DNA from 2 places in the Planococcus sp. APC 3906 genome. Region 2 is predicted to be linked to the other one. Evidence: riboswitches for the same ligand, from Rfam matches in the RefSeq annotation. Region 2 holds a riboswitch; the other holds the start of a gene.
The links. Region 2 has a riboswitch for lysine ahead of dapA (4-hydroxy-tetrahydrodipicolinate synthase). Riboswitches for the same ligand answer to the same signal wherever they lie in the genome.

Region 1 (7,863 bases), on a different contig from region 2:
TTCAGGATTGATGGTGTAGCGGAAAACTTTTTCAAGTGGAGCATTGATGAAGATGGTCTGTTTTGTATGAGCCATGCGTTCATTCGCCTCCTGGAGTAAAAGATGATTTCTGGTTCTATTATACAACGAAGAAATCATTAAACCGCTAATATATCGGAATATTTAAATAAAAAGAACTGTTGCTTTGATTGAGGAGCAATTTGGCATCCAGCAGCAAATCCATTATGCTAATCAAATAACAGGCGAAAGTGGTGGCGTGGATGGATGGAATCATACAGGAAAAGTTAAAAGAAATCGAAGAGCAATTCCAAGTAAAGGTGTTGTTTGCGGTTGAGTCCGGCAGCCGGGCATGGGGATTTCCGTCAACGGACAGCGATTACGACGTCCGGTTCGTCTACATCCATCAGCCGGAGTGGTATTTGGCGATCGACCCGCAAGGCATCGGCGACAAGCGCGATGTCATCGAGATGCCGATTAACGACATGCTCGACATCAGCGGATGGGAAATCACGAAAGCGTTGCGGCTGTTCCGGAAAAGCAACCCGCCATTTCTGGAGTGGATGTACAGCGAGATCCAGTATTACGAGGCCTATTCGTTCAAGGAGAAATTAAAAGGGCTGGAAGATGAAGTTTTTTTCCCGAACGCGAGCCTCTACCATTATTTGAACATGGCGAAAAGCAATTACCGAACCCACCTCAGCAAAGAACAGGTGAAGATCAAGAAATATTTTTACGCATTGCGTCCTGTGTTGGCAGCGGCTTGGATCAAAGAGCGCCAGACCATTCCGCCGATTGATTTTTACGACTTGATGGAAGCGCTTGTGCCCGATGGGAAGTTGAAAGAGGAAATCCTTGATTTGCTGGTGCGCAAGAAAGCGGGGGAAGAGCTGGACCTCGAGCATCGGATCCCGGCCATCCACCAATTCCTGGACAACGAAATCGAAGCGCTGGAAGCTTATGCAAAAACCTTGCCCCCGCGCATCGGCGACCCGACCGATAAGCTCGATTCCTTATTCAGAGAGACTTTGGAACAAGTCTGGAAATAATTACAGCCGAAAAGGCTGATCGGCTTGGAAAAAGCAGATCAGTCTTTTTTGGATTTGAAAAAGAACGTCCCGGCTAACAGGAATGTTGGCAGGGCGGCAAGGCCGAGAATCAAAGGCCAATCGGCCGCGGCCAAGGAAACGGTCCGGAAAAACGGCTGAAGCGGCGGCAGGTAGATGACGGCCAGCAACAACGCCACAGAAGACAGCACGGCGCCGATGAGGTATTTATTGCCGAAGGGATTGCGCGCAAAAATCGTTTTTTCGCTGCGGCAATCGAAAACATGGATGAGCTGCGCCATGACAAGTGTGGCGAAAGCGGTCGTCTGCGCATAAGGCAGGTCGGCCGGATTCCGCTCGTAGACAAAGAGGAACGCCGCCAAAGTGGCCGCGCCGATGAGGAAACCGCGGGAAAGGATCTTCCAGCCGAGGCCTCTGGCGAAGACGCCTTCAGCGGGATCGCGCGGTTTCTTTTTCATGACATCGTCTTCAGGGCGGTCGAGCCCGAGTGCCATTGCCGGCAGCCCGTCCGTCACGAGATTGACCCAAAGAATCTGAATCGGAACGAGCGGCAGCGGCAATGCGAGGATCATCGCAAACAGCATGACGAGGATTTCTCCGACATTGGACGCCAGCAGATAGCGGATGAATTTTCGGATATTATCATAAATATTGCGCCCTTCGACAATCGCCGCTTTGATGGTTGCAAAATTATCGTCGAGCAGGATAAGGGAAGCGGCTTCTTTTGCGACGTCTGTGCCGGTGATGCCCATCGCAACGCCGATATCCGCCGTCTTGAGGGCAGGCGCATCGTTGACGCCGTCGCCAGTCATGGCGACGACGCGGCCGTTTTGCTGCAGTGCCTGGACGATCCGCAGCTTGTGTTCGGGCGTGACCCGGGCGAACACGGAAGCCTTTTCCACGACTTCCTGCAGCTGTTCCGCCGACATCTCGTCCAGCTCTTTGCCTTCCACTGCAATGCCGTCCTCGCCGGAAATGTGTAGTTTTTCGGCAATCGCCAGCGCTGTTACCGCATGATCCCCGGTGATCATGATCGTGCGGATACCGGCGTTCCAGCATTCCTGTATGGCGGCTTTCACTTCCTCGCGCGGCGGATCGATCATCCCCTCGAGCCCGATGAACACGAGGTCCTTTTCAATTTCCTGCTCGGTAAAAATGTCTTTCTGAGGGGGCAGCGGTTTATAGGCAATCGCCATCGTGCGGAGCGCATTGCTGGCCATGCCAATTACCGCGCGTTCCACTTCGGCAGCCCGTTCAGCAGTGAGCGGCAGCTGCTGCGCGCCCCATCGAATCGAACCGCAGTGGGTGGCCAACAGATCAGGAGCCCCTTTTGTCACTGCGAGAAGCTGCCCGTTCCTGTCTTTGACAATGACGCTCATCATTTTGCGTTCAGAGTCAAAAGGCAGCTCCTGGACCACGGTGAAATTTTCCATGAGCCATTTTTCGCTTATGCCCGCTTTCATCGCGGCCACGACCATGGCGCCTTCGGTCGGATCTCCCTCGATGGCGTATTCCTTGTCTTTCTTAAAAACTTTCGCGTTATTGCATAACATCCCATATAAAAGGAGCTCATGCAGCGCAGGGACGCCTTGCAATTCGACGGGGGTGCCTGCTTCAAAAAAACGGCCATCCGGCTCGTACCCGGTTCCCTCGACCGTCCATTCCTGCCCGCCGCTCCATAAATGTGTAACGGTCATTTCGTTTTCAGTCATTGTGCCGGTCTTGTCCGAGCAAATGACAGAAGCGCTGCCCAGAATCTCAACAGCCGGCAGTTTACGGACCACTGCGTCTTTTTTGATCATCCGCTGGACGCCAATCGACAAGGCAATGGTGACGACAGCCGGCAGGCCTTCGGGAACCGCGGCGACAGCAAGCGACAAGCCCGCAAAAAAGATCGTGTAAAAATCGTTGCCGCGCCATACACCGATGGCAACGACTAACAGCGTCAGCAGCAAAGCGGCGATGATCAGGATTTTCCCGAGCTGCCCGAGCTTGCGCTGCAGCGGCGTATCCATCCCTTCGGACGCCTGCAAAAGCCCCGCAATCTGCCCGACTTCGGTGTTCATGCCGGTACTGACGGCCACCCCGACGCCGCTGCCTCTTGTCACCAATGTTCCCATGAACGCCATATTGCTGATGTCCGCCAGGTTCGGGTCGACAATCGCCAGCGATTCGGTCCGCTTCGCAGCGGGCATCGATTCACCGGTCAGTGCGGATTCCTCGATTTCCAGGCTGGCCGCTTCAATCAGCCGCACGTCCGCTCCGATGCGGTCGCCGCTGGAGAAACGTATTACATCACCCGGCACAATTTCGCGCGAAGGCAGGCGTGCCCATTTCTCGCTGCGCAGCACTTGGACTTGGGGAGCTGAAAGTTTTTTCAGCGCTTCCAGTGATTTTTCGGCTTTGCGGTCCTGATAGAAGCCTAGGGAGGCGTTGAGGATGACGATCAACACAATCGCAGCCGCGTCAATCCATTCGCCAAGGACGGAAGAGATAACGGCAGCGGCCAATAGCACCACAATCATCAAGTCCGTGAATTGGCTGAAGAAAGACAGGAGCAGGGACTGCTTTTTGGCTTCAGCCAATACATTGAAGCCGTGCTTGTCTTGGCGCAGCCGGGCTTCTTCAGCGCTTAATCCGTGCAACGGATCGGTTTTGACTGCCTCCAGCAATTGCGCCCGGTCCATCTCGTGAAAATCCATGGCCAACTCTCCCTCCGTTTTCTGGCGTTCAATGGATAACACCATCCTAAATAAATTGAATATTCGAATTAATTATAACAGCTCCAGATTCTATGGACAGCTTTGATTGATGGCAAGGTCCAGCAGTCGAGCGTGGAATGGAATTTAGGGCGGCGTTGACAGGAAAAAAGTAATAATGTAGACTATGAAAAACAAGTGAATATAACCTCACTTTCCGGTGAGGTAGAGGCGCGGGATTTATTAGTCCATAGAAGAGTTTGAGAAGCAAGGATGCTATGGAGAAGGAAAGACCGCCGAAGTTTGTAATAGTTCTCATTATTACTTGCTGGGTCTGCAGTGAACAATTGCAGGACTGCCGCATGGGACTCCCAGTCTGATGCGGTGTGCTATCTCGATACGGGAAAAGAGGATTTAGGGCAACTATGCATATAGCGATCTGAGTCTATCTCAGGTCTTTTTTTGTACATAGCTGCCCTTTTTGCTGTATTCAGAACTATTTTACAGAACACACGAGGGGGAGAATGAGAAGATGAAAAAGAAATCAGGGTTGATGTTAACGGCTATGCTGTCACTGGGTATGCTGCTTGCGGGATGTGGGTCGGAAGAAGGCGCATCGTCGGGCGGCGGTTCGAGTGAAGAAGGCAAGACATTTAAAGTAGGGATGGAAGCGGGCTACGCGCCGTTCAACTGGACGCAGAGCGATGATTCCAATGGCGCTGTGAAGATTTCCGGCAATGCGGAATATGCGGGCGGCTACGATGTGGAAATCGCGAAACAAATCGCGGAAGATCTCGGGATGGAACTGGAAATCGTCAAAACGGAATGGGACGGCTTGGTGCCGGCACTGAACTCCGGCAAGATTGATGCCATTGTTGCGGGCATGTCCCCGACAGCAGAACGCAAAGAAACCATCGACTTTTCCGATCATTATTACACATCGGAATTGGTGATGGTCGTGAAAAAAGGCGGCGAATTTGAAGGCGCGAGCACATTGGCAGATTTCAACGGCGCGAAAGTCACAGCGCAATTGAACACGTTCCATTACTCGGTCATCGACCAGATCGAAGGCGTATCCAAAGAAACGGCAATGGAAAGCTTCCCGGCAATGCGGGTTGCACTTGAGTCCGGCATAATCGACGGCTACGTTTCAGAGCGCCCGGAAGCGGTCAGTGCTTCCGCTGCCAACGAAAACTTTGCAATGGTGGAATTCACGGACGGCTTTGAAACGTCAGAAGACGACACAGCGGTTGCAGTCGGCTTGGAAAAAGGCAGTGAGTTCACGGAGCAGATCAACGAAACATTGGCTGGCATCTCGGAAGAGCAGCGCCAGGAAATCATGGATACAGCGATCCAAAACCAACCAGCTGCCCAATAAAGCTTAGGCGGTGCCGGCTGCAGCTAAATGCAGCCGGCTTTAAATTTTTTTAGGAGGAAAACCATGAGTCTTGAATGGGTTATCACGATACTTACAAACAACTGGCCGATGTTCCTGCGCGGAGCCGGCATGACGCTGCTGATTTCCATCATCGGCACGCTGATCGGCGCCGCTATCGGGTTGATCATCGGCATCGTCAACACCATTCCGATGCCGGAGCGCGGCGTGAAGCGCCTGTTCCAGAAAACGATCAATTTCCTGCTGTCCGCGTATGTGGAATTTTTCCGCGGCACGCCGATGATCGTACAGGCGATGGTCATTTTCTACGGCTCGGCGATGGCGTTCGGCATTGATATGGATGTCTTTACGGCGGCGATATTCATCGTCTCGATCAATACCGGCGCATACATGGCAGAGATTGTCCGCGGCGGCATCATTTCGGTCGACAAAGGACAGTTCGAAGCGGCACAGGCAATCGGCATGAACCATTTCCAGACGATGATGAATGTCGTCATGCCGCAGGTCGTGCGCAACATCCTGCCGGCAACCGGCAACCAATTCGTCATTAACATCAAGGATACGGCCGTATTGAACGTCATCGGTGTGACGGAATTATTTTTCCAGACCAAATCGGTGTCGGGCAATAATTTCCGGTATTTCGAATCGTTCTTCATTGCCTGCGTCTTGTACTTTGTCATGACGTTCACCATCACATTGCTGCTGCGCAAGCTTGAGCGCAAGATGGCGGGGCCGTCCAATTACAGCATGATCGGCGGACTGCCGATGCAAGTGGTCACTCCGGAAGACACGGAGCACAAAATCAAAGAATAAGAAATCCGCAGAAGCAGAAGAGGAGACCTTATGGAAAAAGTAATTGAAATCCAGCATTTAAGCAAATCCTTCGGAACGAATGAAGTGTTGAAAGATATCGATTTCTCTGTCAGCAAAGGGGAAGTGGTATGCGTCATCGGGTCCTCGGGATCCGGGAAATCGACGCTGCTCCGCTGCGTCAACCTGCTCGAAAAACCGAGCGGCGGCAAGATCATCTACAACGGAAAAAATATTCTCGATGCCCATCATAACATCCATTCCTACCGCACGAAGCTCGGCATGGTGTTCCAGCAATTCAATTTGTTCAACAACCACAACGTCCTGAACAATTGCGTCGTCGGGCAGATCAAGGTGCTGAAGCGCAAACGGCAGGACGCCGAAAAGACCGCGAAGAAATTCCTGCACGTCGTGGGCATGGACCAATACGTCAACGCGAAGCCGGAACAGCTTTCCGGAGGCCAGAAACAGCGTGTGGCGATTGCGCGCGCGTTGTCGATGGAGCCCGAGGTCATGCTGTTCGACGAGCCGACTTCGGCACTTGATCCGGAAATGGTCGGTGAAGTGCTGAAAGTCATGAAAGACTTAGCAAAAAGCGGGCTGACGATGCTCATTGTCACGCACGAAATGGAATTCGCTAAAGAAGTCGCAGACCGGGTCGTCTTTATGGACAAAGGCGTCATTGTGGAAGAAGGGCCGCCGGAACAGATTTTCAACCATCCGAAGAAAGAGCGGACCCAGGAGTTTTTGAAACGGACGCTTCGCTAAACCGTTCCAGCCTATCGTTAACACCGAGAACAAAGGCAAAACCCGCAGGGCAGAGAGGTTCAAGAGCCTCTCTGGCTGCGGGTTTTATTGTGCATGCGTTTACTGGTTTTCCAGGTGTTTCTTCTGAAGTGCAGCCAGTTCCTGCAACAAGCCGGCTCCGATCGCATCGGCGTATTCGGCATAAACCGGCGCCAATTTCTCTTCCCATTCGAGCTTGTCCTTTTCGGAAAGTTCATGTATGCGGATAGCCGATTTTTCTTTAATGAGCTGCAGTTGTTCCGACTCGAGCTTTTGCGCATTTTCATCGTTCCAGGCAGTGGTTTCGTTCATCGCTTCCAGCAAAATCCGCTGCGTCTGATCCGTTTGCTGGTTCCATACATCTTGGTCCATCATGACGGCATAACCCAAATAACCATGGTTCGTGATTGTCATATGGTCCTGGACAGTATAGAATTTCTTCGAGTAGATATTGGAAATGGTGTTTTCTTCGCCGTCCACTTCACCCGCTTCGATCAGGTTGTAAGTGAAGTTGAAGGATTCCTGCTTGGCCGTTGCGCCGAGCAGGTTGAATTGGGATTGGATGATGTCGTTTTGCATGATCCGGAACGTTTGCCGGGCCAGGTCTTCCGGCTTTTCGATGGGCCCTTTATTGCTGGTCAATTGCTTAAATCCGCTGGGCCAATGGGCGAGCCCCTTAAGCCCGTCCGCTTCGAGCGATTTCAGCAGCTCATCCCCAATCGGCCCATGGACGCCTTCGGTGATGGCAGCATAAGAAGTAAAGGCGTAAGGCAGATCCAACACGCCCCATTTCTCGGACAGCCTCGTGAGTTTGGAGGTCGAAGGGGCGATCATCTGGACTTGCCCGTCTTTTAAGGCATTGATTTCTTCAATATCCGAATACAGGCTGCCGTTCGGAAAAACGACGATTTGGATGGCGCCATCTGATTTTTCATAAACCAGTTCGGCGAATTTGTCCGCCGCCTGTCCTTTTGGCGTGTTCTCGGCGACCACATGGCTGAATTTAAAAACAATCTGGCCGCTCAGCCCTTCCTGGTCGTCATCATAAGGCAAAGTCTCCGCTTCGGATGAAATGCGCTGGAAGACCATCAAGGCAATAGCCGCCATG
Region 2 (7,863 bases):
CCAGCTGATAGTGCCATCAATGCCCGCAGCGGGATTGTTATAGAAGGTGACCGCGAGCAGGACCACCAGCAAAATCGGCAGCGCCCAGCCCAGAATCTTCGGCCACTTCGATTTCGGCGGCACTTCTGATAATTTCTCCAAATCGTGTTCGCGGTGGATTTCCTGTGTAATTCCCGGTACGTGAGCAGCGCCAAGCACCGCGACCACTTTTTGGCCTGGCGCATCTTTGATCTTTTGGGCAAGGTATTGATCCCGTTCATCGATGAGCGGCTTTTTCAGTTTTGGAAACGATTTGGTGAAATCGTTCAAGACCGCATTCAGCGTATCTTGCGATTTCATCTTTTCAAGGTCTTCCTCTGAAATCGTTTCGCTGCTGAAAATGCTGTAGAACACAGATGTCAGCAGCTGCGCTTTGCCCATAAAGCCGATATTGCTCCAGATGCGGGAAAACGTGACCTGGATGTTGCGGTCGGCAAGCACCAGCTCGGCGCCGGTTTCTTTGGCGGACTCAATGCCTTGAAGCATTTCCTGCCCCGGCTTGATGCCGAACTGATCGGCCAAACGGTTCTGGAACGAGGAAATGGCCAAATTCATCAGCAGCAAGCTCGATTTCTTTTCCTTGATGACTTTGAAAATATCGGTTTCTTTCCACTTGCTCTTGTCAGTCACCGACTGGTAGCGCTGAGCGTCCAGCTCGATGCAAACCGAATCCGGCCGCTCCGCTTCAATGACTTCTTTGACCTGCACCGCGCTTTGGCGCGAAACGTGTGCTGTACCGATGAGAATGATTTCCCGGCCGTCGATGTGCAGACGCGTTATATTTTCTTCATGCATGGATTTACTTCCTTCACAGAACTTAATTTCCCTCCGCCGCAAGGCGAAAAGACTGTCTATTTCAATAATGAATCACATCGCCGAAAATATCAACTATTGGCGCGTCAAAGCCCTTTTGCGTTGAACGTATTGCCGTTGCGCAGATCGCCATGTTCAAAGCCTTTATAGAACCAGCGCTTGCGCTGCTCCGACGTGCCGTGCGTAAAGCTTTCCGGCACGACATAACCGCGTGAGCGCTTCTGGATCGTATCATCGCCCACCGCACTCGCTGCCGTCATCGCTTCTTCCAAGTCTCCTTCTTCAAGAAGGTCCATGCCTTGCGCATGATGCGCCCAGACGCCGGAATAATAATCTGCCTGCAATTCAAGCTTCACTTGCAATTCGTTATAGTCTTCCTCACTCAGCTTATTGCGCATCGGCTGTACCTTGCCCATCGTGCCGAGCAGATTTTGCACGTGATGCCCCACTTCATGCGCAACGACATAAGCCATCGCGAAATCCCCGGGCGCCTGGAACTGTGTCTGCAATTCTTCATAGAAGCTCAAATCGATGTAGAGTTTCTGGTCGCCGGGGCAATAAAATGGCCCTACTGATGCGCCAGCTGTGCCGCATGCCGAATCGACGCTGCCTGTATAAAGCACCAAGGTCGGCTCCTCATATTCCAAGCCTTCTTCTGCGAACACTTCCGTCCATACCTGTTCGGTATCCGCGAGAACGACCGATACAAATTCCGCCAGTTCCTCTTCTTCTTGGGTAGCCACATAAGGTTCATTTGATTGCTGGGCGCCGCCCATTGTATCCAATATGGCGTCCGGGTCGCCTCCGAGAAATGATATCAGCAAGACAATAAGCAAGCCGCCGATGCCGCCTCCGGCAATCAGGCCTCCGCCTCCGCCCCCTCTGCCTCTCCTGTCTTCAACGTTGCCGCTGCCCGCTCTGCCTTTCCATTTCATCTTTTCCCTCTCCTCGCCAATCACTTTTAATAAGCTATACCCCGTTCGGTACTGCTTTTAATCCATTTTAAAGGAGTCGATAAATTAAAAATCGCTCTCTTAAATCGCCTTCTACTCCCGGCAGTTCGATTTCCCGGAATTGTTCAAATGCCGTGCTATGCTCTAAATAGCCAATGTAATCATCTGACGGGAAGAATAAGATCAGCTCGACAGGCCGCGGCGAGCGTTCTGTGGACTTCAGGATATTATTGATGACCGAGATGAAAATCTGAACGGAAAACGGGTTGAAAAAATAGAATTTATTGTCGCGGGGATGGATCCGGTATTGTTCAGCAAGCGTGCATGTGAAACGGATCCTCCCTTTTGCCGTGGGCCGCTTTTGCACGTATGATTCCAGGTTTTCACAAGCCAGTTGGTGAAGGCCTTGATCCATTTCCACACCAGTTGTTGCCGCACCGAACAAATGGTGCACCAAAAAATTGAGGCGTCCTTTGCCGGAGCCGAAATCGACAAGCTGGTCGGTTTCCGATAAGCGGTGGTTGTTGAACAATGTCTCAAGCAGTCCGTATGGTGTCGGCTCGTAGCGATTGTAATGGAAAGAATCATGGAATCCCTGCTGGATGCCCGCAGTATGGATATTCAGGTCGTGGTCGTATTGGCGTTCGTCCATCAAAATCTCCTCGATTCTTTGTGTAATCAAGCCTTGCATACTTGCAATTCAAGCAGGAATTTGGTAAAGTCTAGCTAATTCAATAATTTCTTGCTCCGCTTTTTCGGAGTGAGGATAGAGGCGCAAAAACCATCAGTAAACAGTTCGAGGATGATGAGATCCGGCGACAGCTGTTGAAAGGGGGATTTGCCGAAGTGGCCAGGCGCTCATTGCCGAAGCTGCTGGGTCTGCATTAAACAAATGCAGGACTGTCATATAGGAGACTATATGGGGGGCTATCTGACGCATGGATTGGGCGCTTTACACGCCAATCCTATCGCAGCAACGAGACCCCTCGTTGCTGCTTTTTTGTTTTTCCGATACGCTTGCAGCCTCTGATTACGCACGATCAACGCAGCAGCAGACAATACAACAGACTAAAAAAATGAGAAAAGGGTGGTATTTATGAATTTCGGACAAGTAGTGACAGCAATGGTGACGCCTTTTGACGCAAGCGGCGACATCGATTTCCCAGCAACTGCAGCCTTAGTGGAACATTTGATTGAAACCGGGAGCGATGCATTGGTGGTAGCCGGCACTACAGGCGAATCGCCGACTTTATCAGCGGACGAAAAAATCGATCTTTTCAAGTTTGTCGTCGACACGGTCCAAGGCCGCATCCCCGTCATTGCGGGAACCGGCTCAAACAACACACGTGCTTCAATCACGTTGACGCGCGGCGCAGAAGAAGCGGGCGCTGATGCCATCATGCTGGTGACACCATATTACAACAAACCTTCACAAGAAGGCATGTTCCAGCATTTCCAAGCGATTGCAGCAGCCACTCATCTGCCAGTCATGCTATACAATATTCCGGGGCGCAGCGTCGTCAATCTGTCGGTCGACACCATTGTGCGCTTATCGGAAATCGACAACATCGTCTCCATCAAAGAAGCAAGCGGCAGCCTGGACGCAGCAGCCGAGATTATTGAGCGCACACCGGATACGTTCAGTTTATACAGCGGCGATGACGGCTTGACGCTTCCGCTACTTGCCATCGGCGGAGCTGGCATCGTTTCTGTAGCCGCCCACATCATCGGCCGTGAAATGCAAGAGATGATTTCGAGCTTTAAAGCCGGCGACACAGCAAAAGCCGCGCAGCTTCACCGCACACTCCTGCCAGCCATGAATGCGCTATTTGCTGCACCGAATCCGGTTCCTGTTAAATCAGCCCTAAACTGGGCAGGCATAGCGGTCGGCGGTGTACGCTTGCCGATGATTCCGTTGACGGAACAAGAAACACTGACGTTACAAGAAACTTTAGCGCCGGTCGTAAAAACGGCAACTACACAATAATTAAAAATAAACCCGCTGAAGCGAAGGCTTCAGCGGGTTTTTTGCATCAAATTTCAGCAGTCAGTTTTTTAAAGGCTTGCTTCAAGCTGCCGCCAAGCGCCAGCTGCCGGACATCAACGCCTAAATGCGTAATCGTCTGCGCTATTTCTGGCCGGATGCCGGTCAGGACTGCGTGCACGCCGATCAGTTTCAGCGATTCGACCAGCCGGATGATTTGTTGCGCCACCATCGTATCGACTTTCACGACGCCCGACAAATCAATGATTAACGTAGAAACGTCCAAGTTTCCAACCGATAGAAGCGTTTTCTCCAGAATGTGCTCTGCGCGGTCCACCTCGATTGCCCCGATAAGAGGCAAAATCGCAATTTCGTCATTGACGGGCACGACTGGCGAAGACAGTTCTAAATACTCTTTCCGCGCTTCTTCGAGATTTTTTTGATACGAATTGATGTAAGCGAAGCTATAAGAATACGCCGCATGATCGAGCAGGCTGTGGAAAAATTCCATAACGTCGAAAAGCACTTCAAGTTCGATGCCTTCGTGGACAGCTTCCGACTTGATGACTTTGCTGATATGCTTGCGGTAAATATTCGTTTCTGCCAAAGCGCTGTCGAGCATGATGCCTTCTTTCAGGAAATAATTCCCGGTGGCATGGCCCCATTCTGTAATTTCATCATACGCTTTTTGCGGATCCAAGAAATTCTTGATGGATTTTCCGATCAAGCCGATCAGCCCTGAACGGAATTCCACAACCGCTTTCAATAGTTCTTCATAGCCTGCGATATCCGACGGAGCAGCATCTTTAAATGCCTCTTCCTGAATCAATTGGGCGATTAAATATTTATCTTCTTCCACCCGTTGGCCAAGCAATGTAATTTCCCTTTTCATGTGGTACCCCCTGGAGTAGCATTAATCATTCTTTGTCATTATTATACCTGCCAATAAAGGGTTTAGGATACACCAAATTTTCCCGCTAAAAACTTTCATGAAATTATTGCCCGGGAAATAAAAGCGAGCCCACTCAACCGACCGTCACACAATTGCGACCTGCATTTTTGGATGCATAAAGCGCTTTGTCTACGCGCGCAAAAAGCTTTGTGGCTGTGTCTCCAGGCTGGTAGTTTGTAACACCTATGCTGACAGTGATCGGAACATGCTGCCAATCGGCCATTTCCAGGTTTCTGCATAGCTTCTCACCGAGTTCTTCTGCCCACTCAATGCTATAACCCGGCATCAGAATAATGAATTCTTCTCCTCCCATTCGGGCAACAGTACCTTCACCTTCAGTTTCGCCCAAAAGTTTACCCGCCAATTCCTGCAGCACCGCATCGCCCATTTGATGGCCATACGTATCATTGACGCGCTTAAAAAAATCAATATCCACTGCCAGCAGCGATAACGGAAAACCGAATTCTGATTTGACGAGCAATCCTGCTAGTTCCTGTTCCAAATAGCGGCGGTTTTTCAAGCCAGTAAGCGAGTCGACATTTGCGAGCTGATGCAAATCGGCATTGAGTCTTTCGAGCTCTGCTTTTTTGCATTTCACTTCACCAAGAAGATGCTGCAGTTCTTCGTAAGCTGCCGCTGTCTCACGATTGATCTGTTCTGCGTTTTGCTTCGCTTGAAGCAATTCTCTTTCGTATTCACCGCGGATGGTCATTTCGATCATGGCACATTCAAAGCGTCCTTCCCTCTCCACTGCATTCATCAATACAGGAACAGAACCGGCTGCACCTTTGATTGTCAGAAACATTTCGTTCACTTTGCCGTGAAGGGTGATGGCCGGCAAGAAATATGTCTGAAAATAAACCATCGATGCGATCGTCAACATTTCGTGAAAATGCTTCGGGCTTTTGTTGCTAAGCATGTTTCGCATCGCTTCATTCATTTCCAGCACCTTAAGCCCACGATCGAAGACAAGATATGCCAAAGGCGCGAATTGCAATTGCTTTTCCATAACCGGCCACACTCCTCATTGTTCTAGAAAATCTTTGATGCAATAAACCGTTTCTTCCGGGTCGCTCAAATGTGGATTATGGCCCATCGCCTCCATCACGACAAGCTGGCTGCCGTCAATGTGCTCGTGGACATACCGGCTTACATTTGGCGGAGCAATGGCATCGAATTGCGGCTGCAATATCAATGTTGGAACGCGGACTTTGCTTAGCTCACTGCGAACATCCGATAAAAATGTCACTTCCGCGAATTTGCGGGCAATCACCGGATCATTTGCGCACAGGATCTGTTCAAATTCCTGCGCCAAACCGGGGCGCTCTTCGTTCTGCATGACGACTGGCGCTAAATACTTCGCCCATTCTTTATAATTGATTTCCATCATATCCAATAATTCAGCAATGTCAGACTGGTCAAATCCACCTTGATAGTCTTCGTCATTCAGGTAATATGGCGATGGACCGATCATGACCAGTTTTTCAAAAAGCTCCGGCCGCTCAATAGACGCCAGCATACCGATCATGCTGCTGACTGAATGGCCGACAAACAGGATGTTTTTCAATTGCAGCTCATCGCAGACATCCAGCAAATCCTGCTTATAGCCGTGCAGCGAGTTGTAGCGCTCTACTGAATACTGCGATTTATCGCTTTGGCCAGAACCGACGTAATCAAAAAGAACTACGCGGTATTGTTCTGTAAAAGCAGGAGCTACACCACTCCATACCTCTTGATCACAGCCGAAACCGTGTCCAAATAACAGGGTTTTTTCTCCATTTCCATATATCTTTATATTATTTCGGTGAATCACTTGCTGTGCCATTTGCAACTCCCCCTTGCTTTAAGCAATGCTATCTCTATAAAAATCTTCCTTGCTCTAGAATACCATCAATATCTGCAATAAATTCATCTTAGACTAATTACCCTGTTATATATAATTTAGACAGTCCAAAAAGCATATTTCACCCTATTTAGTTTGTTCCATCTTTTCTCAATAAAATTGATTGAAAAACGATGCGAAAATGACAAAGACAATAAGAAGAACAAATATCGTAATGATGATGCCTGGCAGCACAACAATGAAAAACCCTTTCCAAGACGAGACACGATGCGCTTCGCCTACCGCTTTGCAGACGATGATGAATGTCCAGACCGAGACAACCGCCATTACGATAGACATAATCGCCACAATGGGGTTCCCCGCCACATCAGCGCGGTCTGCAAAGAAAGTTTCCGGTGATGCTAGCGCCCAAATGATCAGCAGCGGCAACAGCCAAATCTGTGGTATCTGCGCTGCAGGAAGCGCTTTGAACATTTCCTGATAAGTCGCCGTTCCTTTGAACAGCCGCCCTACAAGCGTCAATATAGCTGCACCTAGGAAATAGCCCACTGCACTCCCGATTGGACCGGTGATCAACGCCTGAAGAATAGCCGCCCACGGTGCCATGTCCGAACTGCGGGTGTTCATCATCCCCAGCAGGCCGGATGCGAATCCTGTCAGAACGATAAGCAGAATGATGTATTTGACCGATTTTCGGTCGATGACGAAACGGACTGTTTCACGGGTTCGCAGCCAAATATCGGTGAACGGATTCACCCCGCGCTCTTTGCTTAAACGATCTTCTCTTACCATAATTCCCTCCTCCTTTCATCAAAATATCGATATGGCGGCCAGCAGTTCCAAGAAATTTTATAATAGTTATCTATTACCCGTTTCCGTATTTTATTAAATATGTATTATAAGAAGAAACTTCAATTCTCTGGATTTTATTTTCCAATTGCTTATTGTTTTTCGGCTTCCGCGGCCAATTGATATGTTTATAAAACTGAAAAGGGTGGGTACACTACCTCTACCTTAACTTTTAGGTTCTACATCGAACCACACACTTAGGAGGAATTCATAATGACAAACCACGAAAACAAATTGATCGGCGCATATGACGTACAGGCAGAAGTATTGAATAAAATCACAGAATTGAAATCACAGGGCTATAGCGAAGATGACATTTACGTCGTTGCGCAAAACCACGACCAAGTAGCGATGGTAGAGCGCCAGACGCATGTGCATGTAGACGCGGATTCAACAGAAGCAAACGGCACACCGCAGCAAGAAGAAGGCT

Region 1: linked by a shared signal. The riboswitch ahead of QMA09_RS12785 (transporter substrate-binding domain-containing protein) and the one ahead of dapA (4-hydroxy-tetrahydrodipicolinate synthase) in region 2 are both predicted to bind lysine.

The regions. Positions count from the first base shown of each region.
Region 1 covers NZ_JASDCW010000022.1:43,516-51,378, forward strand. The annotation lists gene QMA09_RS12770 (SRPBCC family protein) at 1-75, opposite strand, end outside; gene QMA09_RS12775 (nucleotidyltransferase domain-containing protein) at 261-1,046, shown strand; gene QMA09_RS12780 (cation-translocating P-type ATPase) at 1,085-3,766, opposite strand; lysine riboswitch at 3,982-4,163, shown strand; gene QMA09_RS12785 (transporter substrate-binding domain-containing protein) at 4,296-5,141, shown strand; gene QMA09_RS12790 (amino acid ABC transporter permease) at 5,205-5,972, shown strand; gene QMA09_RS12795 (amino acid ABC transporter ATP-binding protein) at 6,003-6,737, shown strand; gene QMA09_RS12800 (DctP family TRAP transporter solute-binding subunit) at 6,837-7,863, opposite strand, start outside.
Region 2 covers NZ_JASDCW010000009.1:35,027-42,889, forward strand. The annotation lists gene QMA09_RS07240 (TraB/GumN family protein) at 1-834, opposite strand, end outside; gene ypfJ (KPN_02809 family neutral zinc metallopeptidase) at 939-1,787, opposite strand; gene QMA09_RS07250 (SAM-dependent methyltransferase) at 1,855-2,457, opposite strand; lysine riboswitch at 2,565-2,743, shown strand; gene dapA (4-hydroxy-tetrahydrodipicolinate synthase) at 2,902-3,792, shown strand; gene QMA09_RS07260 (STAS domain-containing protein) at 3,839-4,681, opposite strand; gene QMA09_RS07265 (GGDEF domain-containing protein) at 4,815-5,750, opposite strand; gene QMA09_RS07270 (alpha/beta fold hydrolase) at 5,766-6,566, opposite strand; gene QMA09_RS07275 (Yip1 family protein) at 6,735-7,376, opposite strand; gene QMA09_RS07280 (DUF2382 domain-containing protein) at 7,647-7,863, shown strand, end outside.